Regions from separate parts of the Massilia sp. DD77 genome, predicted to be linked through region 2. Evidence: predicted binding sites of a transcription regulator. Region 2 holds the regulator's gene; each other region holds the start of a gene.
The links. The regulator FNR, encoded in region 2, switches genes on or off when oxygen is low (the NO sensors DNR and NnrR bind a similar motif). The targets are predictions, from matches to a motif close to TTGATNNNNATCAA.
Positions count from the first base shown of each region.

Region 1 (6,903 bases), on a different contig from region 2:
GCATCGGCACCATCGTGTCGGACTCCAGTATCCAGGTGAAGTACATGAGCGGCGGGCGGATCGGCAGCGTGGAGGAATCCTTCGCCGCCCGCCTCAAGCCGGGCGACCACTTCCTGTTCGGCGGACGCATCCTGGAATTCGTGCGGGTGCACGAGATGACGGCCTTCGTGAAGCGCGCCACGGGCAAGCGCGGGGCGATCACGCGCTGGCAGGGCGTCAAGCTGCCGATGTCGGCGGAACTGGCGAATGCCGCGCTGGCCGAGCTGCGCCTGGCTTCGCAAGGGGTGTTCGAAGGACCGGAGATGAAGGCGCTGCGCCCGCTGATCGAGATCCAGGAACGCTGGTCGGCGCTGCCCACGCCCGAAGCTTTGGTGCTTGAGCACATGAAGAGCCGCGAGGGCTACCACCTGTTCGTCTATCCCTTCGGTGGACGCGCAGTGCACATGGGCCTGGCCTCGCTGTTCGCCTGGCGCATCGCGCGTACCCGGCCGATCACCTTCTCGATCGCCGTCAACGACTATGGCTTCGAGCTGCTGGCGCCGGAGCCGGTGGACTGGGACGCGGTCTTCGCGGGCGAGACCGGGGCCGACGTATCCCTGTTCGACACGGCGACCCTGCTGGAAGACGTGCTGGAAAGCCTGAATGCGACACAGCTGAGCCAGCAGCGCTTTCGGGAAGTGGCGCGCATCGCCGGGCTGGTGTTCTCGGGCTATCCGGGCCAGCCGAAGTCGGCGCGCCAGCTGCAGGCATCGAGTTCGCTGTTCTTCGAAGTCTTCCGCAAGCACGATGCCGGCAACCTGCTGCTCACCCAGGCCCAGCGCGAAGTGATGGAACAGGAGCTGGAGCTGACCCGCCTGCGCGATACCTTGAATGGCCTGCACGCGCGCCGCATCGTACTGTGTGGCGTGAAGCGCGCCACGCCGTTCGGGTTTACCCTGATGGTGGAGCGCTACCGCGAGAAGGTCAGCAGCGAGAAGCTGTCCGACCGGGTGGCGCGCATGGTGCGCGAACTGGAGAAAGCGGCGGCGGCATGAGCGGTGCGATGGTGAAAGTAGGCGGCGAACAGCTGCTGCTGTTGCCGGAGAAGGCGGTGTTCTGGCCGGCCGAGCGCATGCTCGTCATCGCCGACATCCACTTCGGCAAGGCGGCCGCCTTCCGCGCCCAGGGTGTGCCGGTGCCGCGCGGGACGACTTCGGAAAACCTTGCCGGGCTCGATTTCCTGGTCGCCGCCCATGGCGCCCGCCACATCATGTTCCTGGGCGACTTCCTGCACGCGCGCGCGTCCCACGCCAGCTCCACCCAGCAGGCGATGCTGGCCTGGCGCGGGCGCCAATCCGGGCTCGACCTGACCCTGGTGCGCGGCAACCACGACCTGCACGCGGGCGACCCGGCGGCGGCGCTCGACATCGCGCTGGTCGACGAGCCCTATACCATCGGACCCTTTGCGTTTTGCCATCACCCCGACATGGATGTGCCGGGCTACGCGCTGGCCGGACACATCCACCCCGTTTACGTGCTGGCCACCCGCTCCGACGCACTGCGCCTGCCTTGCTTCGTGGTCGGACGCGAGCGGATGATCCTGCCGTCCTTCGGATCGTTTACCGGTGGACATGCGATCCGGCCGGAGGCGGGCGACAGCATCTACGTTACCTCCGGCGAGGCCGTCCACAGCGTTCGATAGCGTACCGACCCCTTCCATGCTCGGGCGTAAGGTCTCCAGGCATAGCCATCCTGGAGGTGAACCATGCGATTCCGCACCCTGTTCTGTACCCTGGCGGCCGCGTTGCTGCCGCTCATGACGATGGCGAGCGCGCCCGCGCATGCCCAGCAGGTCGAGCAAAACCGCAGCTATGGCCCGGTGATCAATGGGTTCAATGTCGAGGAAGTGGGGCGCCTGGCGCCGGGCGTGGAGCTGCATTTCGACCTGTATGGCAGTGCGGGCGGCGCCGCCACCCTGCGCATCGACGGCGCCACCCGCAACGTGCACATGACCGAGGTCGAGCCGGGGCAGTACAGCGGCACCTACACCATCGGCACCCACGACCGCATCCGTCCGGAAAGCGGCGTTACCGCCAACCTGCGCCTGGGCAATCAGGTGGCGACCAATGTGCTGGCCGAGTCGCTCCTGCGCAGCAACGCACCGCGCCGCCAGAACCAGCGCGGCGAGCTGGCCAATTTACCGCGCATCGACCGCTTCGAGGTGCAAGGCAGCCCCGACCTGGGCGCCGGCAACGAGCTGCGCTTTACCGTATTCGGCACCCCGGGTGCGCGGGTGGAGGTGGCGCTCGACGGCGCGCGCGGCGTGTTCTTCCTGCCCGAGGTGAAGCAGGGCGAGTACAGCGCCGTGTACGTGGTGCGCAATACCGACCGCATCCTCACCAACAGCCGGGTGACGGCGACCATCCGCGCCGACGGCCGCTATTCGACCACGGTGCTGGGCCAGCCGCTGATGGCGGCCGGCGGGCGCACGGCGGCGCCACAGGAGACCCGCTATTGCACCAGCTGCGCGACGGTGGAGGCGGTGAACGTGATCGAGGTCAGCGGCGACGGCAGCTACCTGGGCACCATCGGCGGCGCGGTGGTCGGCGGGCTGCTGGGCAACCAGGTGGGCAGCGGCAGCGGCCGCAAGGCGGCCTCGGTGGCGGGCGCCGTGGGCGGCGCGGTGGCAGGACGCCAGCTGGAGCGGAACATGCGCAAAAGCCAGCGCTATGAGGTGGTGGTGCGGTATGCGAATAGCGGGGCGACGCAGGCGATCCAGTATGAGAATGATCCCGGGTTCAGGGTGGGGGACAGGGTGAGGGTGAATGGCGGGGTGTTGGCGCGGGATCAGTGAGCGCGCCGCGTTAGTAAGATTGCACCTGCTCCCTTAATACGTCATCCCCGCCTTCGCGGGGATGACGTTGAGAGATGGTGGTGGATTGAGCGGTGGCGGCGGCTTCGGTAGCGCTATGTGCTGGTCTACGCCATGTGCTGCTCTAATAGGTTGTCCGCGCGGATTGGTTGGGCTTACACCGTCGCCAACACCTGATCATCTCCCGGCTGCTCCAGTTCCGCCTTCTGCTTCGCAGCCCCCTTGGTCCTCGACCTCGACGGCGGCAAGCGCCGCAGGGTCTTGAGCGCGTCCGCATCCTTGATGCCGATCGTGCGCTGGTCCACCGTGATCAGGCCGATCTCGTTGAAGGCCGACAGGGTGCGGCTCACCGTTTCCAGGGTCAGCCCCAGGTAGCTGCCGATCTCGTGCCGGGTCATGCGCAGGTTGAACAGCTTGCTCGAGTAGCCCATGGCGGCGAAGCGGTCGGCCAGGGTTACCAGAAAGCGCGCCACGCGGGCTTCGGCGGACAGGGCGCCGAGCATGCCGATCATGGTCTGCTCGCGCACCAGCTCGCGGCTCATCACGCCGTACATCATGTTCTCGAGCTCGTTGTGGACGCGGCCCAGGGCGGTCAGTTTCTTGAAGGGCAGCAGGATCAGGTCGCAGTCGGACAGGGCCACCGCCTCGGAGGCGTAGTGGCGGGTGTGGATGCCGTCGACGCCCAGCATGTCGCCCTTCATGGGAAAGCTCAGCACCTGCTCGTTGCCGAACTCGTCGATCAGCACCGTCTTGAGGAAACCGGAATTGACGATGTACAGGGTGTCGAAGGCCTGGCCGATGGTGTGCACACGCTGGCCGGTCTTGAACTGGACGTGCTGGAACAGCAGTTCCTCGGACGTCACCGACACGCTGGCCGGAATGCGGAGCAGGTCGCAGACTTCTTTCAGGTTGGACCAGAGACGTCCCTGGCGCTGGCGGCCCGCTTCCATCGGCGAATGCAGGGTCGGCTGGGTAACATTGCGTTGGTCTGACATTGGCTGGGACTGCATGCTCTTCTCCAGGTAAGGGCTAAGGTTTCAGGCAGCGATCCCACTACGCTGATGCCGTGACTTGGATCGCAAGCAAGTCGAAACGCTGAATTCAGTATGCCAACACGAGTCCGGCACGAATATCAGCGATGCCTGAATATGGAGGTAGGAGAGATGAGGTCAGTGTAGGAATTTTCCGATTGACAACACCGTGCCCCAGAGGAGAAGCAGGAAGAATTACGGCACAGCCGTGCAGATTCGAGGCGGGGGAGGAGGCGTCCGGCATGCGGCCGGCGTGGCACGAAAACCTCAGGAACTGGTCAAAAGAAGTTCGGCTACGCTCTCATTGGCGCCAGCAGGCGGTGGGCGACGGCGTACTGGACCATTTCGGACAGGGAGTTCATGCCCATCTTCTGCATGATGCGGGTCTTGTGGGTGCTGACGGTCTTGACCGACAGGTGCAGGCCGTTGGCGATCTCGGTGATCGACTTGCCGCCCACCAGCAGGGAAAACACCTCGAACTCGCGGTCCGACAGCTGCTTGTGCAGCAGCTGTTCGCTGGGCGCCATGATGTTCAGGGCCAGCTGCTCGGCCACTTCGGTACTGATGTAGGGGCGGCCGGACGCGACCTTGCGGATCGCGCCCACCAGCTGGGTCCCCGCGCTTTCCTTGGTCAGGTAGCCCTGGGCGCCGGCGCGGATCGCGCGCACCGCGTACTGCTCTTCTTCGTGCATGGTGAGAATCAGGATGGCCAGCTTGGGCGCCTCGCTGCGCACCTGGCGGATCAGGTCGACGCCGCTGCGGCCCGGCATCGACAGGTCGAGCAGCAGCAGGTCGAATCCGCCCTGGCGCACCTGGGCCAGCACCTCGAAGCCGTTGGTCGCCTCGCCGACGATCTCGATGTCGGCGGCGCCGTCGAGAATGCGCTTGAGGCCTTCGCGCATGATCGTGTGGTCATCGGCAATGACGATTCTTACCATATTCATCCTTCCGGCCGCGAGCGGCCCAAACTGCTTCAGGTTAACACATCGATCCTGCAAAAAATTGCCGATGTTCAAACTATGCGGAGCGGGTCGTTCAGGTTCCCGGCTCCTTGATCAGGCGGTGCACGAGCACCGGTTTCGTGGTGTGCGACAGCACCTTGTTGGTGACGCTGCCCAGCAGCAGTTGCCCCCAGCCGCTGCGGCCATGCGAACCCATGAAGATCAGGTCGCAGCCTTCCTGCTCCGCCACGTCGACGATCTTGAGCGCCGCGGTATCGGAAAACGCGGTCATGCAGCTGTGCTGCAGGTTGGCGCCGGCGCAGGAACGCACGATCTTGCCCATGTATTCCTCGCCCATGCGCCGCATCTGGGCCAGGTAATCCTCCTCGCTGGGGTAGGAGGGCGGGATGATTTCCACGTACACTGGATACTGGTATTCTGGAGCGACAAACAGGGCCAGCACCTCGGCCCCCATCTGCGCCGCGAATTTGACGCCGGCACAGGCGGTGTGCTGCGACACGGCCGAGCCGTCGGTGGTGATCAGGATTTTGCGGTACATGATGACTCCTCCCAAAGGCCAGGCCATTCTGGAGGTTCGATGGCGTGGCGGCGATTGCTTTAACGCAAACTGTTGAGTTGGATCAAACACCCAGGCTGTTGTTCCGGCGCAAACCAAAGGGGCCGGACCAGGTGCTGCGCAGGCCCTGCGATTACAAAATACAACACCAAGCTTGCGTAAACATTCAGGAACCAGGCGATTTGATTGTCGCAGTATTAAGTTTACCTGTCCATTTTGTTGCGTGCCAGTTTCCGAGATTTACCTACGGCAACCACGCTGCTACACTCGCATGCAGACTCAATACCATCTGTTAATGCGGCCTCAGGAATGGCCCGGATGGACGCAGTAACCCGAATTGCACAGCTCATTGCGCACTTATACATTATGGAGAAGCAGGGATTATGACCAACGCCGCTGACGATTTCGACGCACTATTCGAGGAAGTGGCGGCGCAGCGCGCCAGCGCACCCGCGCCCGCCGCCGAGCCGGCGCCTGCGCCCGCCGCAGCCGCTTCCGCCGGCGACGACGAGGACCTGGAGTCGCTGTTCGACCAGGTGTCCGCGACCAGTGCACCGGTTGCGGCCGTGGCCGCACCGGCAGTCGCAGCCGCACCGGCCGCCGCCGCCGAGTCGCAAGCCGCCGAGCACGGGATGTTCGAACGCCTGGGCGGCATCGTCCGCCTGCTGCACGACTCGCTGCGCGAGCTGGGCTACGACAAGGCGCTGACCGAGGCCTCGTCCCAGATCGTGGACGCCCAGGACCGCCTGGAATACGTCGCCAGCCTGACCGAACAGGCCGCCAACAAGGTGCTGAACACCCTGGACGAGGGCATGCCGGCCCAGGACCTGCTGTCGAAGCAGGCCAAGGACATGGAAACCCGCTGGGCCGATCTGTTCTCGGGCAAGCTGAGCCTGGACGAATTCAAGGCCCTGGCCGGCGACTCGCGCGAGTTCGCCGCCGCGGTGAATCAAGCGACCGAAGCCGAAAAGGCGCGCCTGCTCGAAATTATGATGGCCCAGGACTTCCAGGACATCACCGGCCAGCTGATCAAGAAGGTGGTCAAGATCACCCAGACGGTCGAGTCGGAACTGGCCCAGCTGCTGCGCGACAACGCGCCTGCCGACATCAAGGAAAAGCTGGCCAAGAAGGAACAGGAAGCCGCCGCGCCCGCAGCGCTCATGCAGGGCCCGTCGGTGCCGGAAGCGGCCCTGGACCAGGACAACGTTGACGATCTTCTCGCCGATCTGGGATTCTAATGGACGATATGCTCAAGGACTTCGTCGTCGAGGCGATGGACCTGGCAGTCAATGTTGAAGAACATTTGCTGCGCCTCGAACGCGATCCGGACAACAAGGAAACGCTGAATGCGGTGTTCCGGTCCTTCCACACCATCAAGGGCGGCGCCGGCTTCATGGGCCTGCCCGCGCTGGTCGCGGCCTGCCACCTGACCGAGAACCTGTTCGACGCACTGCGCACCGGCGAAGCGCCGGTGACCCCGCTCGCCATCGAGGCGGCACTGCA
Region 1 covers NZ_JBAMDH010000060.1:75-6,977, reverse strand. Annotated here, with positions in the region: gene V7778_RS23825 (ligase-associated DNA damage response DEXH box helicase) at 1-1,034, shown strand, start outside; gene pdeM (ligase-associated DNA damage response endonuclease PdeM) at 1,031-1,681, shown strand; gene V7778_RS23815 (glycine zipper 2TM domain-containing protein) at 1,745-2,833, shown strand; gene V7778_RS23810 (Crp/Fnr family transcriptional regulator) at 3,007-3,801, opposite strand; gene V7778_RS23805 (response regulator transcription factor) at 4,176-4,820, opposite strand; gene V7778_RS23800 (universal stress protein) at 4,918-5,382, opposite strand; gene V7778_RS23795 (protein phosphatase CheZ) at 5,784-6,638, shown strand; partial or broken gene V7778_RS23790 (Hpt domain-containing protein) at 6,638-6,903, shown strand, end outside.
Region 1: the regulator FNR is predicted to act here: its motif matches at 5,455-5,468, upstream of V7778_RS23800 (universal stress protein).

Region 2 (6,903 bases):
CGACCGCCTTCATGCTCCTGATTACCGGCCAGTACAATGTCGAGGCGCCGGACGGCACCCCGATGTTCACCGGCGTGCAGGGGGTCGCCTCCGGCCCCGGCTACGTCCAGACCGCGCTGGAGAACGTGATGCCGGGCTTCGGCGCCCTGTTCGTCGCCATCGCGCTGCTGTTCTTCGCGTTCACCACGATCGTCGCTTATTACTACATCGCCGAGACTAACATCGCCTACATCAACCGGACCGTCAACCGTCCGTGGATGACGCTGCTGCTCAAGCTGTTCATCATCGGCGCGACCTACTACGGTTCCGTGAAGACGGCGGAAGCTGCCTGGGGCCTGGGCGACATGGGCGTGGGCCTGATGGCCTGGCTGAACATCATCGCCATCCTGATGCTGCAGAAGACGGCCTTCAAGTGCCTGCGCGACTACGAAGCCCAGAAGAAGGCCGGCAAGGATCCGCAGTTCGATCCGAAGGCGCTGGGCATCGAAGGCGCCCACTACTGGGAGCAGCGCGTGCAGGCCGGCAAGACGCAAGCCCCCGGCAAGGCCGTCGCCTAATCTTCCTTCGGCTTCGTCGTGCTGCGCAGGATCGCCAGCACGACGAGGGCGAACAGGGTGCTGAGCACCGCCGTCGCCTCGCGCCCCATGCCGGCCGCGATGCCGATCGCGGCGGTCAGCCAGACGCTGGCCGCGGTGGTCAGGCCCTTGATGTCGTCCTTGTCGGTCTGCTTGAGGATGGCGCCCGCGCCCAGGAAGCCGATGCCGGCCACGATGCCCTGCAGGACCCGCGACAGGTCCTGGATGCCCATCCCCGCCTGCAGCGGGATCAGCACGAAGAGGGCGGCGCCGAGCGAGACCAGCATGTGGGTACGCAGGCCGGCGGAGGCGCCCACCGATTCACGCTCGTAGCCGAGCAGCCCGCCCAGCACCAGCGCCACCAGCAGGCGCACCACGATGCGGGTGATGTCCTCCACGTTCCCCAAGTCCGAGAATTCCTGCTGCACCGTCATCCAGCTTCGTGTCCACCACACCGTGTTCGCTCCTGTTGAGATTACTCTGGCATGATGCCAGTTTGGTGGCTCAGGCGGCGCATGGATAGCTGATCCACTGTTTCGGCCCGCGCCCTTAATCCGTCATCCCCGCGAAGGCGGGGACCCAAGTTTGCGTGAGTAGCCTCATGGTTCCATTCAAGCTCGATTCAACGAGCTTGGATCCCCGCCTTCGCAGGGACGACGGGTTGAGCGAGCGGGTATAACGAGGTGCCCGTGGACGGCTGGCTTAATCGTCTCTACGCGCATGCGCCCGCGCACACGCCACCACCCCGCCCACCAGCAGTACCATGGCCGCCCATTCCAGCCCCGTCGGCCACCTTTCCTCCCACAGGAAGCCGTATAGCGACGCGAACAGCGTCTCGAACACGATCATCTGCCCCATCAGGGTCAAGGGCAGGGCGCGGCTCGCCACGTTCCACAAGGCGTTGCCCAGGATCGAGCACAGGATCGCCACGCTGGTCACCACGCCCGCGAAATGCAGCCATTGCGCGCTGCTGTGGCCCGTGTCGGTCCCGGCAAACGCGGGAACCGCCAGCAACAGGGCCTCCAGTCCGGTCACGACCCCCATCGCCAGGTTCCAGTCGTGGCCCGAGACGCCCTGCAAGCGGCCAAGCCAGCGGCTGTTGTTCACCGCGTAGATGGTCCAGGACACCAGCGCGCCCACCGCGCAGCCCAGGCCGGGCAGCGAATCGATGCCGGCGCTGGACAGCGACTGCCAGCTGATGCAGGCCAGCCCGGCCGCGCTTAGGGCCAGCGAAGGCAGCAGGCGGCGCAGCGGCGGCGCGTGGCGGTCGCGGCTGCCCACCAGGGTGACGGCGATCGGCAGCAGGCCGATCACCAGCGAGGGCATGGCCACGCCGCCTTGCTGCACGGCGGTCGCCAGGAACACGTAATAAACGATGTTCCCGCTGAAGGAGAGCCAGAGCAGGGCGCGCCATTCCTTCCAGGTGAGCGTGCGCAGCAGGCGCCGCCAGGAAGGCGCAATCAGGACCGCCGCCACCAGGCCGTAGGCCAGGTAGCGCCCGGCCGACAACTGCAAAGGCAGGAAGCCGGCGGTGAGTTCGGGAGCGAGAAAGACCAGGCCCCAGAGGGCGCCGGCGAGGATGCCCGAACCGATGCCGAGCGAGGTGTGCGAAGTGCTTGGCTTGACCATGAATGTCTCCTGAGAGCGGAGATTCTGGCCGCGCGGCCGGGACCGCGTCTTGGCGCCGCCTACTGCGTCTTGTGCGTATCCTCGCGTGCGGCCTTGCGGTAGGCGGCGGGCGTGGTGTCCATGGCCTTGCGCATGGCGCGGGTCAGCACGCTCTGGTCGGAGAAGCCGGTCTCCAGGGCGAGGTCGGCGATGGGCCGCCCGGTCGAGGCCAACAGGGTGCAGACCGCTTCCAGCCGGCGGCGCAGCAGCCATTCGTGGGGGCTCAGCCCAGTCTCCAGGCGGAACAGGGTGTGCAGGCGGCTGGCGCTGAGGGAGGCGGCGTGCGCCATGCTGTCCAGGGTCCAGGGCAGGCCGGGTTGAAGCTCGATGCGCGCCATCAGCGCGGCAAGCCTGGAGGCGGGCTGGAAGGCGGCCTGGGCCTGGGCCAGGGAATCGAGCAGCAGCGGGGTCCAGCCCTGCACCAGCTGGGGCGCCGCCTTGGCGCCGGCCGCCGCCAGGCTCATGAACTCGACCAGCTTGCGCGCGGCCGCGCCGATCGGGGTGAAGGGGCGCTCCAGCAGGCGCTCCCAGGGACCTTGCCGCAGCAGCCCGGGATCGAGGTCGAGGATGAAGGACTGGTTGCCGGCCGCGCCAGCCTGCGAATGCCAGGCGCCGGGTGCGACCACGGCGGCGTGCAGCAGATCGAGCTTGCGGCCGCGGCCTTCGATGTCGAGTTCGACCTCGCCGGCCACCGGCAGCACGATCTGGGCATAGTCGTGGCGGTCCGCCTCGCGCACCATGCCGTAGCTGCGCAGGTGCAGGTCGACCGGAAGCGGCGCCGCCATGGTTCAGGCCATGGGGCTGCAGATGTCGGTGCCGGCCGCGAGCGCCTTCAGCTTGGCCGGGTCGAGCAGGGTGACGTCGCGCTTGTCGACCTGCAGCCAGCCCTGCTTCTTGAAGCGCGACAGCAGCCGGCTGACGCTCTCGATGGTCAGGCCCAGGTAGTTGCCGATGTCCTCGCGCGACATGCGCAGCTGGAAGCTGGTGGGCGAATAGCCGCGCGCCGCATAGCGGGCCGACAGGTTGACCAGGAAGACGGCGAAGCGCTGCTCGGCGCGCATATTGCCTAGCAGTAGCATGACGTTCTGCTCGCGCGTGATTTCCTGGCTCATGATGCGGTGGAAGTGGCGCAGCAGGGCCGGCACTTCGCCGAACAGCTCTTCGAGGCGCGTGAAGGGAATTTCGCAGACCTCGCTGTCTTCCAGCGCCACGGCGTCGCAGTGGTGGTTGCCGCTGATCGCGTCCATGCCCAGCAGCTCGCCGGCCATCTGGAAGCCGGTGATCTGGGCTTCGCCGGCCGCGTTCACCTGGTAGGTCTTGAAGTGGCCGAAGCGCACCGCGTACAGGTTGCGGAACGGCTCTCCCATCTGGTAGAGCCGTTCATCTTTTTCCAGGCGCCGGCGGCGGCCGATGATCTGGTCGAGGCGGTTGATGTCGGCGTCTTCCAGGCCCATGGGCAGGCACAACTGGTGCATGCTGCAGGCGGAGCAGCTGGCTTTCAGGGCCTGGATGCTCACGGGCTGCTTGCTGGGGTCGGTGATGAACGACACGGGCTGGGTCATGGGGGTTCCGGTGGATCGCGCGATGCTCAGATTATAGACGGGCGGGCCGGGGATGCGACGCGACAAATCGTCCCAGGGACCCAGATTTGCCGGCAAACCGCGCCAGATTCAGTGACAGCCGTAGCAAAAAAGCCATTACCCAAGCGTGCGCCCCCACCGCGCATGCTAGATTCGCAACACGCCGACACCACGAAGGAACACGCCATGCTTGGTCTGTCCGCCCTGGATCTCGCACGGATCCAGTTCGCCTTCACGATGTCCTTCCATATTTTGTTTCCGGCTATCACAATTGGCATGGCCAGCTACCTGGCCGTGCTCGAACTGTGCTGGCTGCGCAGCGGGCGCCAGGTCTTCGTCGACCTGTATCACTTCTGGCTCAAGATCTTCGCCGTCACCTTCGGCATGGGCGTGGTCTCGGGCATCGTCATGGCCTACCAGATCGGCACCAACTGGAGCTACCTGTCGGAATTCGCGGGCAGCATCCTGGGACCGATCCTGTCCTATGAAGTGCTGACCGCCTTCTTCCTGGAGGCCGGTTTCCTGGGCGTGATGCTGTTCGGCTGGAACCGGGTCGGCCCGGCCCTGCATGTCGTCGCTACCTGCATGGTGGCGATCGGCACCCTGATCTCGTCCACCTGGATCCTGGCCGCCAACAGCTGGATGCAGACGCCGCAAGGCTATGCCATCGAGAACGGACGAATGGTGCCGGCCGACTGGCTGGCGATCGTTTTCAATCCCTCCTTTCCCTACCGCCTGGTGCACATGGTGATCGCCGCCTATCTCACCACGGCCCTGCTGGTGGGCGCCTCCGCCGCCTGGCACCTGCTGCGCGGGCGCGACAACCCGGCGGTGCGCAAGATGATGTCGATGGCGATGTGGATGCTGCTGCTGGTGGCGCCGGTCCAGGCCGTGGTCGGCGACTTCCACGGCCTGAACACGCTCAAGCACCAGCCGGCCAAGCTGGCGGCGATGGAAGGCCACTGGCAGAACCATCCGGGCGAGGCGGTGCCGCTGCTGCTGTTCGGGATTCCCGACATGGAAGAGGAGCGCACCCGGTACGCGCTCGGCATCCCTTACCTGGGCAGCATCATCCTGACCCACACCCTGGACGGCCAGGTCCCGGCCCTGAAGGATTTTCCGCGCGACCAGCGGCCGAACTCCCTGATCGTGTTCTGGAGCTTCCGCCTGATGGTGGGGCTGGGCCTCCTGATGATCGCGCTCGGGGCCTGGAGCCTGTTCCTGCGGCGCGGCGGGCGCCTGTTCGCCAACCGGCTGTTCCTGCGCTTCGCCCTGTGGATGGGGCCGGCGGGCCTGGTGGCGATCCTGGCCGGCTGGGTGACCACCGAGGTGGGGCGCCAGCCCTGGGTGGTGTATGGCGTGCTGCGCACGGCGGACGCCGTCTCGCCCCATGGCGCCGTGGCCCTGGGCCTGACCCTGGCGCTGTTCGTGGCGGCTTACCTGTTCGTGTTCGGGGCCGGCACCGGCTACGTGCTGCGCATGATCCGCAAGGGGCCGCAGCACTTCGAGCTGGCGCGGCCGCCCGAGGGCGGGCCGGGCGAGGAGCGCACCCCGATGCGGCCGATGTCGGCGGCCGACGTCCAGAACGACGACAATACCAACGACGGCGCGGACGCTGGTCCGGAGCGGAGCTGAAGCCATGGGCATCGATACTTCCATCATCTGGGCCGTCATCATCTTCTTCGCGGTCTTCATGTACGTGCTGCTGGACGGCTTCGACCTGGGCATCGGCCTGCTGTTTCCCTTCACTCCCAAGAAGCGCGACCGCGACACCATGATGAACACGGTGGCCCCGGTCTGGGACGGCAACGAGACCTGGCTGGTGCTGGGCGGGGAAGGACTGCTGGCGGCCTTCCCGGTGGCCTATTCGATCATCCTCTCGGGCCTCTACCTGCCTCTGGTCTTCATGCTGATCGGCCTGGTGTTCCGCGGCGTGGCCTTCGAGTTCCGCTTCAAGGCCAAGGAGCACGAGCGCCACCTGTGGGACAAGGCCTTCATCGGCGGCTCGGTCGTCGCCAGCTTCTTCCAGGGCGTCTCGCTCGGGGCCTTCCTGGACGGCATCGCGGTCTCTGGCCGCAGCTATGCCGGCGGGGCGCTCGACTGGATCGCGCCTTTCCCCCTGGTCGCCGGCCTGGGCGTGATGATCGCCTATACCCTGCTGGGGGCTACCTGGCTGATCATGAAGACCGAAGGCGAACTGCATGCGCGCATGGTGCAGGTGGCGCGTCCCTTCGCCCTGATGCTGCTGGGCGCCATCGTGGTGGTCAGCATCTGGACCCCGCTGCGCGACCCGGCCGTGGCCGACCGCTGGTTCACCTTCCCGAACACCGTGTTCCTGGCGCCGGTGCCGATCCTGGTGGCGGCCTGCATGCTCCTGCTGCTGCGTTCGCTGGGGCGCGGGCGCGGCAAGGAGCCGTTCAGGCTGCCCTTCGTGATGGCCCTGGCCCTGATCTTCCTGGGCTACAGCGGCATGGCGATCAGCATCTGGCCCCACATCGTTCCGCCAAGCATCTCGATCTGGGAAGCGGCCTCGCCGCCGAGCAGCCAGGGCTTCGCGCTGGTGGGCACGCTGTTCATCCTGCCCATCATCCTGATGTACACGGCCTGGTCGTACTGGGTATTCCGGGGCAAGGTCAAGGCCGACGCGGGCTATCACTGATGGAACACCTCAAGCCCGGCAAACGCCAATGGATGCGCCGCCTGGCCTGGACGGCGGCGCTCTGGCTGGGCGGCGTGGCCACCCTGGCGCTGGTTGCCTTCGCGCTGCGCCTGGTCATGCGGGCAGCCGGCATGCGTTGACGAGCCAAGCGTGCGCGCTCTCCAGCTGGGGAGGAATACACTTCTCATGAACCTTTGCTAACAGGAGAGCTGCACAGTGTCCACGCCCAGCGCGCCCACGCTCGACCGACCAGCCGGCGTCACGCTGGCGCCTCCCCTGAGTGGTGAAGACCAGGCGCGCGCCGACCTGTACGCCTTGCTGTCGCGGCTGCTTTTGGCTCCGCCCGACGCCGAGCTGCTGGAGGCGCTCGCCAATGCCGACCCGATCCTGGCCCAGGGCGGCGAACTGGCCTTGGAGCAAG
Region 2 covers NZ_JBAMDH010000009.1:91,029-97,931, forward strand. Annotated here, with positions in the region: gene V7778_RS07030 (alanine/glycine:cation symporter family protein) at 1-557, shown strand, start outside; gene V7778_RS07035 (MgtC/SapB family protein) at 554-1,009, opposite strand; gene V7778_RS07040 (DMT family transporter) at 1,278-2,204, opposite strand; gene V7778_RS07045 (helix-turn-helix transcriptional regulator) at 2,264-3,028, opposite strand; gene fnr (fumarate/nitrate reduction transcriptional regulator Fnr) at 3,032-3,805, opposite strand; gene V7778_RS07055 (cytochrome ubiquinol oxidase subunit I) at 4,010-5,458, shown strand; gene cydB (cytochrome d ubiquinol oxidase subunit II) at 5,463-6,482, shown strand; gene V7778_RS07065 (DUF2474 domain-containing protein) at 6,482-6,622, shown strand; gene V7778_RS07070 (TorD/DmsD family molecular chaperone) at 6,699-6,903, shown strand, end outside.

Region 3 (6,903 bases), on a different contig from region 2:
GCAGCGCCGGCGCAGGGTCGAGCGGCGCGGCCGGCGTGGCCGGCATCCATGCCAACGTCGACGAAGCCGCGTTCACCGATGCGATCAATCGTATCCGCGACTACATCGCCGCCGGCGACACCTACCAGGTCAACTACACCTACCGCCTGCGCTTCGAAGCCTTCGGGCCGCTGTTCGGCCTGTACGCACGCCTGCGTGCACGCCAGCCGGTGCCTTACGGCGCCCTGGTGTCCCTGCCCGACGGCGGCGCCCTGCTGTCCTTCTCGCCCGAGCTGTTCGTGCGCCACCAGGCCGGCACCTTGCTCGCGCGGCCCATGAAAGGCACGGCGCCGGCCAGCGGCGACGATGCCGTCGACGAGGCGCGCGGCAAGGCGCTGGCGCAAGACACCAAGAACCGCGCCGAGAACCTGATGATCGTCGACCTGCTGCGCAACGACCTGGGACGGGTGGCGCAGACCGGCAGCGTGCAGGTGCCCGCGCTGTTCGACGTGAAGCGCTACGGCGCGGTGCTGCAGATGACGTCCACGGTGCAGGCGCGCCTGCGCGAGGACGCCGGCCTGCAGGACATCTTCGCCGCGCTCTACCCCTGCGGCTCGATCACCGGCGCGCCCAAGCGGCGCACGATGGAAATCATCCACGAGCTGGAGCCGGATGCGCGCGGCATCTATACGGGTTCGATCGGCTGGTTCGATCCGCCCGCGGACGGCCGCCCTTTCGGCGACTTCTGCCTGTCGGTGCCGATCCGCACGCTGGCCCTGCAGCCGCAAGAGAACGGCGTGCGGCGCGGAGAACTCGGTGTCGGCGCGGGCATCGTCTACGACAGCGACCCGCAATCGGAATTCGCCGAATGCCAGCTGAAGGCGCGCTTCCTGACCGGCCTGCACAACGACTTCGAGGTCTTCGAGACCCTGCGCGCGTCCTGGGACGACGGACCGCGCCACCTGGAGCAGCACCTGGACCGCATCGAAGGCTCGTGCGCATGTTTCGCCCTGCCCTTCGACCGCGACGCGGCGCGGCGCATGCTGGTGGACGCCTGCCTGGCGCTGCCGCATGGGCAGTTGTACCGCCTGCGCCTGTCGAATTCGCATGCACAGGGCTTGCAGCTGCAATCAGGCGCGATGACGGAGCTGCACGAGCCGGTCACGGTCCTGCTGGCGCCAGAACCAACTAGTTCGAACGACGTCTTCCTGCGCCACAAGACCAGCATCCGCGGCCGCTACGACGCGGCCTGGAAAGCGGCCGAGGTACGGGGCGCCTTCGACATGCTGTTCTTTAACGAGCGGGACGAGCTGACCGAAGGGGGGCGCAGCAATGTGTTCGTGCGCTTCGGAGACGTCTGGTACACGCCGCCGCTGTCCTCGGGCGTGCTGCCGGGCGTGATGCGCGGCGTGATGCTGGCGGCGCCGGCCTGGCATGCCAGCGAGCGCGTGATCACGCGCGCGATGCTGGCGCAAGCCGACGACCTGGTCGTGTGCAATGCCTTGCGCGGCCCGATGCGGGCCGTGATCGCCGGCGGCGCTTGATTCCGCCCTAGAAGCGGTATCCGGCGCCGATTCCGAACAGCACCGGATCGATCTTGGCCCGGCTGGCCATCGAGCCGCCCACGAAGACGTCGCTGCGAATCGTGATCTTCTTCACGTCCACGTTCAGCGACCAGCGCTCGTCCAGGCGGTAGTCGAATCCCGCCTGCACCGATGCGCCCCAGCTGTCCTTCTCCAGGCCGCCGGCGCCGTCAAGCAGCTTCACGCTTGAGATGCGGGTGTAGTTCACGCCCATCCCGACATAGGGTCGGAAGCTGGCGGCGGGCAGGAAGTGATACTGGAGGCTCAGGGTCGGCGGCAGGTGGCGGAACGAACCGATGCGGGCGCCATCGAGATAGACCTTGTGCTTCTGTGGATACGTCAGCACCAGCTCGGCGGCGAGTTGCGGTGCGAAGAAGTAGCTGATGTCGATCTCGGGGATGGTCTTGCTGCTGACGCCAATGCGGTCTGCGGCACCCGTGCCGCCAAGCGGGCTGGAATGGTCCACCGGATCGAGATGAACGGCGCGGGCGCGCAGCAGCCATGGTGATTCCTGTCCCATGGCCTGGGAGGCAGCCACGGCGATCAGGACAGCCATCAAGGTTTTCGTCGTCGTGCTCATGTTTTTCTTACCTTTCGTCATGTCATAAGGACGTAGGTAAGCTTATTGATGCGACGCAAAAAAAACATTGATGCAGATCAAAATAACCACATCAGCAGTGTGGTTATAGAGCTTACATATTGAGCGCTTGCTCGATCTTGCCGACCACTTGCGGATCTTCCGGCGTCACCTTGCTCGGGAAGTGCTCGATCACCTTGCCGTCACGGCCGATCAGGTATTTGGTGAAGTTCCACTTCGGTTCCTTGCCGGTGATCTTGGCCAGCTCCGCGTGCAGCGGATTGGCTTGCGCCCCGGAGACCACACTCTTGGCGAACATCGGGAACTTGACGCCGTAGGTGTTGAAGCAGAAGTCGGCGATCTCCTTCGCGGAGCCCGGCTCCTGCTTGCCGAAGTCGTTCGACGGGAAGCCCAGCACCACCAGGCCGCGGCCGCCGTATTTGGCGTAGATCTTTTCCAGGCCTTCATACTGCTTGGTGTAGCCGCAGTAGCTGGCCGTGTTCACCACCAGGACCACCTTGCCGGCGTACTGGCACAGGTCCTGCGGCGCCTCGTCCTGCAGGCGCTTGAAGTTGTGCTTGAGGATGGCCGGGCAGCTCATGGGCCGTGCGGCTTGCGGGGCGCTGGCGGCCTGCTGCGCCGGCACCGGCTGGCTGAGGATGGCGGCCGCGAAGGCCAGGGAGAGCGGGGCGAGCTTGGTCATGGTCAGGCGTTCAGAGTGCGGTGTTCGATCTTGATGCAGTGGTTCATGACCACGTCCAGTCCGGCGGCGCGGGCCAGGTCGGCGGCCGCCTGGTTCTCGATGTCGAGCTGCATCCACAGGCAGCCGGCGCGCACCGCGATGGCGTCGCGCGCGATCGGCGGGATGTCCTCGGACTTGCGGAAGCAGTCGACGATGTCGATGCGCTGGCCGCTGGCCGCCAGGGCGTCGGCGGCTTCCTGCAGGGTGGCGTGCACAGTCTCGTCGAGGATGGTCTGGCCGGCATAGCTCGGGTTGACCGGAATGATCTGGTAGCCGGCGTTTTTCAGGTATTCGGCGACGCCATGGCTGGCGCGGTCGGGCTTGTTCGACAGGCCGACGATGGCGATGGTCTTGCTGTCCTTGAGGATCTGGGGGATGCTTCGCATGGTGAGTGTGAGTAGTTCAAGATTCGCTGTTAGCTTATCAGGTTTGCATCACGGCTGGCGTGGCGCGTGCAAACGTGGAAAGATGCGGTTTCCATCCTTTCCAAGCCCTCCCATGCGCCTCCCTGCCCTTCTCTGCCTTGCCGCCGCCCTGCTTGCGGCTTCCCCTGTCCACGCCCAGCAAGCGCTGGCGGAGGTCGAACGCGCCATCGTGCCCGTGGAGACTTGGGGTGGCAGCCCGGTGGACTCCTCGAAGGCGCGCCGCCACACCATCACCCGGATTACCCTGCACCACCAGGGCGAGCCCTTCCTTCCCGGGACCGACCCGCAGGCCTACCTGCGCCGCCTGCAGTCCTGGTCGCGCGCCAGCAAAGGCTGGCTCGACATCCCCTATCACTATGTGATCGACCTCGACGGCAAGGTGTATGCGGCACGGCCGATCGAGTTCGCGGGCGATACCAATACCGAGTACGACCCGGCGGGGCATGCCTTGATCGAGGTGGTGGGTAATTTCGAGGAAGTGGAGCCGAACCGGCGGCAGCTGGATGCGGTGGTGGAGGTGATGGCGATGCTGGCGAAGAAGTACGGGGTGTCGCTGGATGATATTCGCAGTCATCGGGATTATTCGGACAAAACCGTGTGTCCGGGGGCGAATCTGTACCGGTATGTGAAGGAGGATTATTTCCGGCACAAGGTGGCCTTGTGGCTGGCGGGGGAGCAGGCACGGGCCTCGCAGTGAAGTGGTGCAAGCATGCATCTCACTGCGCTGCGGAACTGGGTCCCCGCCTTCGCGGGGATGACGTTGTTTTAGTTTGCGGGCCACTTCAACAATCGCGGGTCGGCACCCGCCGCACGTTATCCCCGCGAAGGCGGGGACCCAGGTTCGCCGCATTAAGTTAGCACTTACTTTCCAGTGAAATCTCAAGGCATCCGGGCCGACGCCAAAAACAACCACATCACCGTAATGATGACGATCCCCGTCACCGTCACACACGACCAGGTAAAGAACCACGCCGACAACACCGTCGCCTGCATCACCCGCTCGAACAAGATCCCCAGGGTGAAATCGCAAGCCGCCAGCACCGACCAGCGCCGCATGTACAGCGGCAGGTAACGGCTCATGCGCTGGTTATGCTGGCGCACCGCATGCCGCTCATACAAATCGCGCGCCGCGTTCACGTCGCGGAACAGCCAGTCGAAGAACAGGAAGCGGTACAGGGTGCGGCCGAACGACGCTTCCTGCGGCGCGGCGTGTTCTTCGCGGTGTGGTGGAATGCCCATGGCTGACTCATTGGTGTCTGTGCCAAGCGGGCACCAGGCCATACTAAGCCCGAATCCGCCGCAGCCACGGTGCGCCGGGTAACAGTGCACAGGTATCGCAGCGATCGGACTTGCCAGTAAAAAAGGCAGCCCGAAGGCTGCCTTTCTGTGCTGCTGCACGAAGCGGCTTAACGGCCCTTCGAACGCAGCTTCTGGATCGCTGCCAGCTGCGCGATCGCCGCGGCCATTTCGGCCTGGGCTTTCGCGTAGTCGATCTTCGATTCCTTGTTCAGCATCAGCTCTTCAGCCTGCTTCTTGGCTTCCAGTGCCTTCGCTTCGTCCAGGTCGCCACCGCGGATCGCGGTGTCGGCCAGCACGGTCACGCCGTTCGGCTGCACTTCGAGGATACCGCCGGCGACGAAGACGAACTCTTCGCCACCGCCGGCCACCTGGATTCGCACAGCACCCGGCCTGATGCGCGTGATCAGCGGGGTGTGCTTCGGGTAGATACCCAGCTCGCCCGATTCACCCGGCAACGCGACGAATTCGGCCAGGCCGGAGAAGATCTGCTCTTCGGCCGAGACCACGTCCACTTGAATAGTGTTTGCCATGTCTTTCCTTCAGTTTAAGAAGTCAGCTGCAGAAATCTCGGATAACCTGCTGCGCGTTGCCGTTTTGGGTGGCGATGCTCGCTGTACTAGCGTACAGCTGCGCTTCTCACCCAAAACTGCCGCCGCTCGCGACGGTTCTCCGAAATTTCTTTAGGCAGCCAGCTTCTTGGCTTTCTCGATTGCTTCCTCGATGGTGCCGACCATGTAGAAGGCCTGTTCCGGCAGGTGGTCCAGTTCGCCCGACGCGATCATCTTGAAGCCCTTGATCGTGTCTTTCAGCGAAACGTACTTGCCCGGCGAGCCGGTGAACACTTCAGCGACGTGGAACGGCTGCGACAGGAAACGCTGCATCTTACGAGCGCGTGCGACGACCAGCTTGTCTTCCGGCGCCAGTTCGTCCATGCCCAGAATCGCGATGATGTCGCGCAGTTCCTTGTAGCGCTGCAGGGTGCCCTGCACGGCGCGCGCGGTGTTGTAGTGCTCTTCACCGACGACCAGCGGGTCCAGCTGGCGCGAGGTCGAGTCCAGCGGATCCACTGCCGGGTAGATACCCAGCGAAGCGATGTCACGCGACAGAACGACGGTCGAGTCCAGGTGGGCGAAGGTGGTTGCAGGCGACGGGTCGGTCAAGTCATCCGCAGGGACGTACACGGCCTGGATCGAGGTGATCGAACCGGTCTTGGTCGAGGTAATACGCTCTTGCAGGCGGCCCATTTCTTCGGCCAGGGTCGGCTGATAGCCCACCGCCGACGGCATACGGCCCAGCAGTGCCGACACTTCGGTACCGGCCAGGGTGTAGCGGTAGATGTTATCCACAAAGAACAGAACGTCCTTGCCTTCGTCACGGAAGGCTTCCGCCATGGTCAGGCCGGTCAGCGCGACGCGCAGACGGTTGCCCGGCGGTTCGTTCATCTGGCCGTAGACCATCGCCACTTTCGAGTTGGTCGGGTTTTCCAGGTCGACGACCTTGGCGTCCGCCATCTCGTGGTAGAAGTCGTTACCTTCACGGGTACGCTCACCCACGCCGGCGAACACGGACAGACCCGAGTGCGCCTTCGCGATGTTGTTGATCAGTTCCATCATGTTGACGGTCTTGCCGACGCCGGCGCCGCCGAACAGGCCGACCTTACCGCCTTTGGCGAACGGGCAGACCAGGTCGATGACCTTGATGCCGGTTTCCAGCAGGTCGGTCGACGGCGACAGCTCGTCGTAGGCAGGCGCATCGCGGTGGATCGATGCCATGCGCTCGTGGCTGACCGGACCGCATTCGTCGATCGGGTTGCCCAGCACGTCCATGATGCGGCCCAGGGTCGGGGTGCCGACCGGAACCATGATCGGGTTGCCGGTGTTCTGGATGATCATGCCGCGGCGCAGGCCTTCCGAGCTGCCCAGTGCAATGGTACGGACCACGCCGTCGCCCAGCTGCTGCTGGACTTCCAGGGTCAGTTCCGAACCTTCCATTTTCAGTGCGTCGTACACTTTCGGCATGGCGTTACGCGGGAATTCCACGTCGACCACGGCGCCGATACACTGAACGATTTTGCCATCAGCCATTTTCGTTCCTTCAGATATAGTTAAATTCTTTTTGACTTTGATCGGTTGGGGGCAGAGTACCGCTCGCTTTGCTCGCTTAACTCTTTCCCCAAAGCGCTTACTTAGACGGCTGCTGCGCCGGAAACGATCTCGGAGAGTTCTTTGGTAATCGCTGCCTGGCGGGTCTTGTTGTAGACCAGCTTCAGGTCGCTGATGACACTACCGGCGTTGTCGC
Region 3 covers NZ_JBAMDH010000001.1:37,319-44,221, reverse strand. Annotated here, with positions in the region: gene pabB (aminodeoxychorismate synthase component I) at 1-1,523, shown strand, start outside; gene V7778_RS00220 (OmpW/AlkL family protein) at 1,531-2,142, opposite strand; gene V7778_RS00215 (glutathione peroxidase) at 2,255-2,842, opposite strand; gene V7778_RS00210 (CoA-binding protein) at 2,845-3,267, opposite strand; gene V7778_RS00205 (peptidoglycan recognition protein family protein) at 3,380-4,003, shown strand; gene V7778_RS00200 (hypothetical protein) at 4,186-4,545, opposite strand; gene V7778_RS00195 (F0F1 ATP synthase subunit epsilon) at 4,713-5,135, opposite strand; gene atpD (F0F1 ATP synthase subunit beta) at 5,286-6,689, opposite strand; gene atpG (F0F1 ATP synthase subunit gamma) at 6,791-6,903, opposite strand, start outside.
Region 3: the regulator FNR is predicted to act here: its motif matches at 2,210-2,223, upstream of V7778_RS00220 (OmpW/AlkL family protein).

Region 4 (6,903 bases), on a different contig from region 2:
AAATGGCGTGCCGGTTCGATTCCGGCTCCGGGCACCAGTATGCGTGCAGGTTTCACGCCGTCGCCGGTGACTTTCTCCCTCGGCATTCTTCCGCAAGAATTCCCGCTTTTCTGCGAAAGCCAGAAATTCCTCCCTGCCTGTCCCCAGCTGCGTTCTCGGCACGGTCTACATGTAAGCCATCGACATTTTGCGCGAAGACATCTGCGTCCGGCCGGGACGCCGGGTTGCCGCATTGCCGCATTGCCGCAGGAGGCTCCGGCCAGTCCCAAAAAAAGAGCCGCTGCCCATATTGCCGGCAGCGGCCGAATCCTCAGCGGAGCTGAGATTGGAGACACAAAGAGAACCGACCACTCGCGCCGGTACGAGACAAAGATAGGGCTGGACTTCACCAGTACAAGGGCATTTTTCGGTAATCGATGCCGCGTCGGCACGTAAGCCTAGTCGGACATTAACCAAGCAATACTGCCCACGAGCTCGTTGACTCGAAGCGAGGCCTTCTATGGCGCTGTAACAGTTATGTGTTGAAGACGCCGATCGCACAGCGCAGAAATCGCTCTGGCGTGGCGATGCGCGCCCCGTCCAGCGCCCATTGCCAGCCCAGGTAATTCGGCAGGTAGCGCGAAGCAATGCCATGAAAGCGCGCCAGCCATTGCCGGAAGCGCCGGTGGTAAGCATTCACGTTTTGGACGTGGTCGGCACCGCGCACCCGCTCGCCCGCTCGCCCGCCCGCAAGTTGACGAACTCATGGGAAATGTCGGCTTCGCGCGCAAAACAGCGGTACGCGGGGTGCCCATCGGTGACCAGCAGGACATCGGGATCGAGCACGGGCAGCAGGTGCTGGTGCAGTTGATCCTTCGTGACTGAGCCGCGTCCGGTGACGAAGTCGTGGGTGCCGCCGGTGCGGTCGCGCGCGACCAGCACGCACACGTGCTCGCGAGAGATGCCGCGGCTCGCAGCCACCCCGCCCCGGCGCCGCGCCGGCCGGTCGAGCTTGCGCGAGCCCTTCTGCGACTCCAACAGGAATAGTTCGTCGGCCTCGGCAATGCCTGCCAGCCGCTCCGGGCGGTCGTGTTTGACGAGCGCGAGAAACCGGTGGCGCCAGCGGAAGCTCGTGTTGCGGTGCACCTCGAGCGCCTTGGCGCTGGTCCGTACGCTCTTGGCATCGAGCATGTTGCCGAGGTAGTCGAGCCACTTGGCGCGGTGGTGCAGCCGGGACAAAGGGGTGCCGCTCAGCGCCGTGAAGGTCCTGCCGCAAGCGCGGCAACGGTAACGCTGCAGCCCCCGGCTGCGGCCATGCCGGTAGGAGTGCCGGGCCTGACATGCGGGGCAGCAGGGATCGCGCGCCGCTCCGGAGATCGCCTCGCACACCTGGTCCAGTCCGGCGGCCGGCCGCAGGGCATCCATCAGTTGGAGACGCTGGCGCCGGGTCAGTAGGGAAACCTGCCGCAGCCATCTGGCAAAGCGCTTCTTTTCCATCGTCCCTCCCGCTCATCCGTAAGACACCGGTTGGACTGCGATGGAGCCCGAGAGTTCACATTCCACACACAACGAGGACAGCGCCTTTTTTATCAGAGTCTTTTGATCCATATCAACTCTATTACTGACACGGATCAGGCAAAGGAATACATTGGCATCAAGGTGATCCAAGCAAGCATGGGACGTCGGCCGGATTCCCTTGCAGACCCGGCACGCCGGTCCACTTGAAAAGCGGTCCGCACGGGTCCGCCAACCCGTCACGAAAGGAGCGAGCATGTACAAGACCATCGTGGTGCATGTCGACGGCAGTCCCGAGCAGGAAACGCGGCTGCGCGCCGCCGCCCGGCTCGCGGACGAATACGGGGCCCACCTTGTCGGCAGCGCCGCCACCGGTATTTCCTGGCTCGACTACGCGCTGCTGACCGGCTCGATGGGCGCGCCGATGATGCCCGAATCCGATTTCAACGGCGTGCGCGAGGCGGTCCAGCTGCGCCTCCAGCAATTCGCCACCGCCGTCCAGCGCCTCGGCGTCGCTTCCTTCGAAACCCGCATGATCGAGGACGATGCGCGCTACGCCCTGCTGCTCGAATCGCGCTACGCCGACCTGGTGGTGGTCAGCCGGACGGCCGAGTCCGCGCCCGTGCCCGGCCTGTTGACGCCGGTACGCGGCCTGCCGGAGTATATCGCCTTGCATGGCGCCCGCCCGGTGCTGGTGGTCCCGCCCGGTTGGCCCGATTTGCCCCTGGGCGGTCCCGCCGTGGTCGGCTGGGACGGCAGCGTGCAGGCGATCCGCGCCATCGCCGCCGCCCTGCCCCTGCTCAGGCAGGCGCAGACGGTCAAGCTGACCCTGGTCAATCCCGAGTCCATGGCCGACCTGCATGGCGAGGAGCCGGGCGCCGACATGGCGCTGCACCTGGCCCGCCACGGCGTCAAGGTCGAGGTGGTGCTGGAGCATACCCGCGGCAGTCCCGGCGACGCCCTGCTGGCGGTGGCCCGCGGCGCCGGGGCCGGCCTGCTGGTGGCCGGCGCCTTCGGCCATAGCCGCTACCGCGAATTCGTGCTCGGCGGCGTCACCCGGGCATTGCTGGCGCACAGCACCACCCCCCTCCTGATCGCGCACTGACATGGCTCCCGACACCATTCCCGAGCCCCGTCCAGAGGCCGCCGGCACCACGCGGCGCCTGGAAGCCAGTTCCTGGCAAGGCGGCGCGCGGCCGCGCTATCCCGAAGCCGAGGTCGGCCATGCGGTGGCCGACCTCGCGCTGTCGGCCTGGCTTGGCCGCCTCACCGGCTACCTGTCGCCGGGCGCGCTCGGCGTCGCCTGGTTCGACTGGGCCAGCCACCTGGTGCTGTCGCCGGACAAGCAGCACGAACTCCTCACCCAGGCCATCTCGAACGCCCAGCGCTGGGTCACCTACGCCAGCGCCGGCGGCGCCGATCCGGTACGGCCGCTGGAACAGGACAAGCGCTTCGCCGATCCCGCCTGGCAGCAATGGCCCTGGCACCAGCTGAGCCAGGCCTTCCTGCTGAACCAGCAATGGTGGCACCGCGCGACCGCGGGGGTGCGCGGCGTCTCTCCCCACCACTCCGACGTCGTGACCTTCGTTGCGCGCCAGCTGCTCGACTGCGTGGCGCCCTCGAACTTCGTGGCCACCAACCCCGTCGTGCAGCGCGCCGCCTACGAGAGCGGCGGCCTGACCCTGCTCAAGGGCAGCATGCGCGCGGCGCGCGAGGCGCGCGATGCGTTCTCCGGCCACGTGCGCACGCCCAGCTTCCGTCCCGGCCGCGACGTAGCGGCCACCCCGGGCCGGGTGGTGATGTCGAACCGGCTGATCGAGCTGCTGCGCTACGATCCCGTCACCCCGAGCGTGTACGAGGTGCCGCTGCTGATCGTGCCGGCCTGGATCATGAAGTACTACATCCTGGACCTGTCTCCCCATAACTCGCTGGTGCGCTACCTCGTCGGGCGCGGCCACACGGTCTATATGGTTTCGTGGAAGAACCCGCAGGACGCCGACCGCGAGCTGTCGATGGAGGACTACCGCCGCCTGGGGGTGATGGCCGCCATCGACGCCATCACGGAACAAACCGGGGCGCCGCATATCAATGCCGCGGGCTATTGCCTTGGCGGGACCCTGCTGGCGATCGCGGCGGCGGCCATGGCGCGCGACCGCGACCGGCGCCTGGCCAGCATGTCGCTGCTGGCGGCCCAGGTCGACTTCGCGGAACCGGGCGAGCTGTCCCTGTTCATCGACGACAGCCAGGTCAGCTTCCTGGAAGCGACGATGTGGCAGCAGGGCTATCTCGATACGCGCCAGATGGCCGGCGCCTTCCAGCTGCTGCGCTCGAACGACCTGATCTGGTCGCGCCGGCTCAGGCATTACCTGCTCGACATTCCCGATCCGGAAACCGACCTCATGTCGTGGAACGCGGACGCCACCCGCATGCCTTACCGCATGCATTCGGAATACCTGCACAAGCTCTTCCTCAGGAACAGCCTGGCCAGCTCGCGCTATCTCGTGGCTGGGCGGCCGGTGGCGCTCACCGACATCACGGCGCCGATCTTCGCGGTAGGCACCCTCACCGACCACGTCGCGCCCTGGCGCTCGGTCTACAAGATCATTCCGCTGAGCGATACCGAAATTACCTTTGCCCTTACTTCGGGCGGGCACAATGCGGGGGTGGTCGCCCCGCCCGGCAGTCCCAACCGCACTTACCAGATTGGTGTACATGCCCATGCCGATCCCTATATCGATCCGGACAGCTGGCAAGCGCGCACCGAACAGCGCGAAGGGAGCTGGTGGCCGGCCTGGGAAGGCTGGCTCGCGCGGCGCGCGGGGGCGTGCGTCGATCCACCCGCGCCCATGCCAGACCGGCCTCCCGCGCCCGGGTCCTATGTCTTGCAGGCGTGAGGATGGCCGCGCTGGTCCATGGGCCAGCGCCCGGTTACCACTTTGGAGAGAGAAAAGTTGCCACTCCCTACCGTACGCACTGCCGTCCGGCCGCTGACTTACAATCTTCGAGGTTGTTACCGCTACAGGCCGAGCAATCCCAGGCTGGACGGCGGCGCGACCCTGTCCGCCTTACGAACACGCTGTCGCTACTGGCGGTGCTGTGGTAACGCCGAACTCTCCGTTCAGCACACTTTTTTCGCTCCGGCGCACCGGGCATCCGCCCGGTTCGTGGAAGCCCCCTCGCCACTTGAAGGAACAGGAGCATGCACGATTTCAGCTACGCCAAGATCAGCCGGCGCAATCTCCTGCTCGCAGGAGCCGCCACCATGTCCAGCGCCGCCATGTCCGGCACCGGCGCCGCCCAGGGCGCCGCCGCCGCGCCGGAACGCCCACCCAGCACCGCCGGGGTCAGCTTGAAGGTGAATGGAAAGCCCGTCACCCTGCAGCTCGACACCCGCACCACCCTGCTCGACGCCTTGCGCGAACACTTGCGCCTGACCGGCACCAAGAAGGGCTGCGACCAGGGCCAGTGCGGCGCCTGCACCGTCATCGTGGACGGGCGCCGCATCAATTCCTGCCTGAGCCTGGCCGTGATGCACGAAGGCGCCGAGATCACCACCATCGAGGGCCTCGGCAACAAGGACCGGATGCATCCGATGCAGGCGGCCTTCGTCAAGCACGACGGTTACCAGTGCGGCTACTGTACCCCCGGGCAGATCTGTTCGGCCGTTGCCGTGCTCGACGAGATCCGCCAGGGAGTACCCAGCCATGTCAGCGCCGACCTGAACGCGCGCCCGCTGCTGTCGGCCGAGGAAATCCGCGAACGCATGAGCGGCAATATCTGCCGCTGCGGGGCCTACTCGAACATCCTGGAAGCCATCACCGAAGTCGCGGGGGTGAAAGCATGAAGGCCTTCACCTACCAGCGCGCCGCCAGCGCCGGCGAAGCGGCCGCGGCGGCCGCCAGGACGCCCGGCGCCCGCTTCATCGCCGGCGGCACCAACCTGCTCGACCTGATGAAGCTCGAGATCGAAACGCCCGCCCACCTCATCGACGTCAACGGCCTGGGCTTCGACAAGATCGAAGCCACGCCGGACGGCGGCCTGCGGGTGGGCGCCCTGGTCCGCAACACCGACCTGGCCGCCGATGCGCGGGTCCGGCGCGACTATGCCGTGCTGTCGCGCGCGCTGGTGTCCGGCGCCTCGGGCCAGCTGCGGAACAAGGCGACGACGGCGGGCAACCTGCTGCAGCGCACGCGCTGCTACTACTTCTACGATACCAACATGCCCTGCAACAAGCGCCAGCCCGGCAGCGGCTGCGGCGCCCTGCAGGGCTTCAGCCGCCACCACGCCATCGTCGGCGCCAGCCAGGCCTGCATCGCCACCCATCCAAGCGACATGGCCGTGGCCATGCGCGTGCTCGACGCCGAGGTCGAGACCGTACTCCCGGACGGCAAGACGCGCGTGATTCCCATTGCCGACTTCCATCGCCTGCCGGGCAACACGCCCCACATCGAACACGCCCTGGAACCCGGCGAACTGGTCACCGCCGTCAAGCTGCCCAAGCCGGCCGGCGGCGTCCAGGCTTACCGCAAGGTGCGCGACCGCTCGTCCTATGCCTTTGCCCTGGTGTCGGTGGCGGCCATCGTCCAGCCGGACGGCAGCGGGCGCGTGGCCCTGGGCGGCGTGGCCCACAAGCCCTGGCGCGTCGAGGCCGCCGAAGTCCGCTTGCCGGCCGGCGCCGCCGCCGTGACCGAGCTGCTGCTGGCCGGTAGCAAGACCACCGAACACAACGCCTTCAAGCTGCCGCTGGTGCAGCGTACCCTGGCCGCCGTGCTGAACGACCTCAAGCGAGCCTGAGCCATGAAATTCACGACACCCGCCACCAAGAACCCCATCGACCAGCTCAAGGTCGTCGGCCGCCCGCATGACCGCATCGACGGCCCGCTCAAGTGCACCGGGGCCGCACCCTACGCCTACGAGCGGCATGACATTGCCCCGAATGCCGCCCACGGCTACATCGTCGGCGCCGGTATCGCCAAGGGCCGCATCGCGGCGATCGACACGGCCGCCGCCCGGCGCGCGCCGGGCGTGCTCGCCGTCGTCACGGCCGCCAACGCAGGCAAGCTGACCAAGGGCAAGTTCAACACCGCCCACCTGCTGGGCGGACCGGAGATCCAGCATTACCACCAGGCTGTCGCGGTGGTGGTGGCCGAGACCTTCGAGCAGGCGCGCGCCGCCGCCGGCCTGGTAAGGGTGCGCTACGCCAGGCAGCCCGGACGCTACGACCTGGCCGCGGCCAAGGCTTCCGCCGGCGTGCCCAAGACGGACGACAAGCCGGACACCAAGGTCGGCGACTTCGCCCGCGCCTTCGAGGAAGCACCGGTGCGCCTTGACGCCACCTACACCACGCCCGACCAGTCGCACGCCATGATGGAGCCGCACGCGACCCTGGCGCTGTGGGAGGGCGGCAAG
Region 4 covers NZ_JBAMDH010000015.1:119,981-126,883, forward strand. Annotated here, with positions in the region: tRNA gene V7778_RS11015 (tRNA-Leu) at 1-37, shown strand, start outside; partial or broken gene V7778_RS11020 (IS1595 family transposase) at 498-1,476, opposite strand; gene V7778_RS11025 (universal stress protein) at 1,751-2,599, shown strand; gene V7778_RS11030 (PHA/PHB synthase family protein) at 2,601-4,388, shown strand; gene paoA (aldehyde dehydrogenase iron-sulfur subunit PaoA) at 4,694-5,338, shown strand; gene V7778_RS11040 (FAD binding domain-containing protein) at 5,335-6,288, shown strand; gene paoC (aldehyde oxidoreductase molybdenum-binding subunit PaoC) at 6,292-6,903, shown strand, end outside.
Region 4: the regulator FNR is predicted to act here: its motif matches at 1,579-1,592, upstream of V7778_RS11025 (universal stress protein).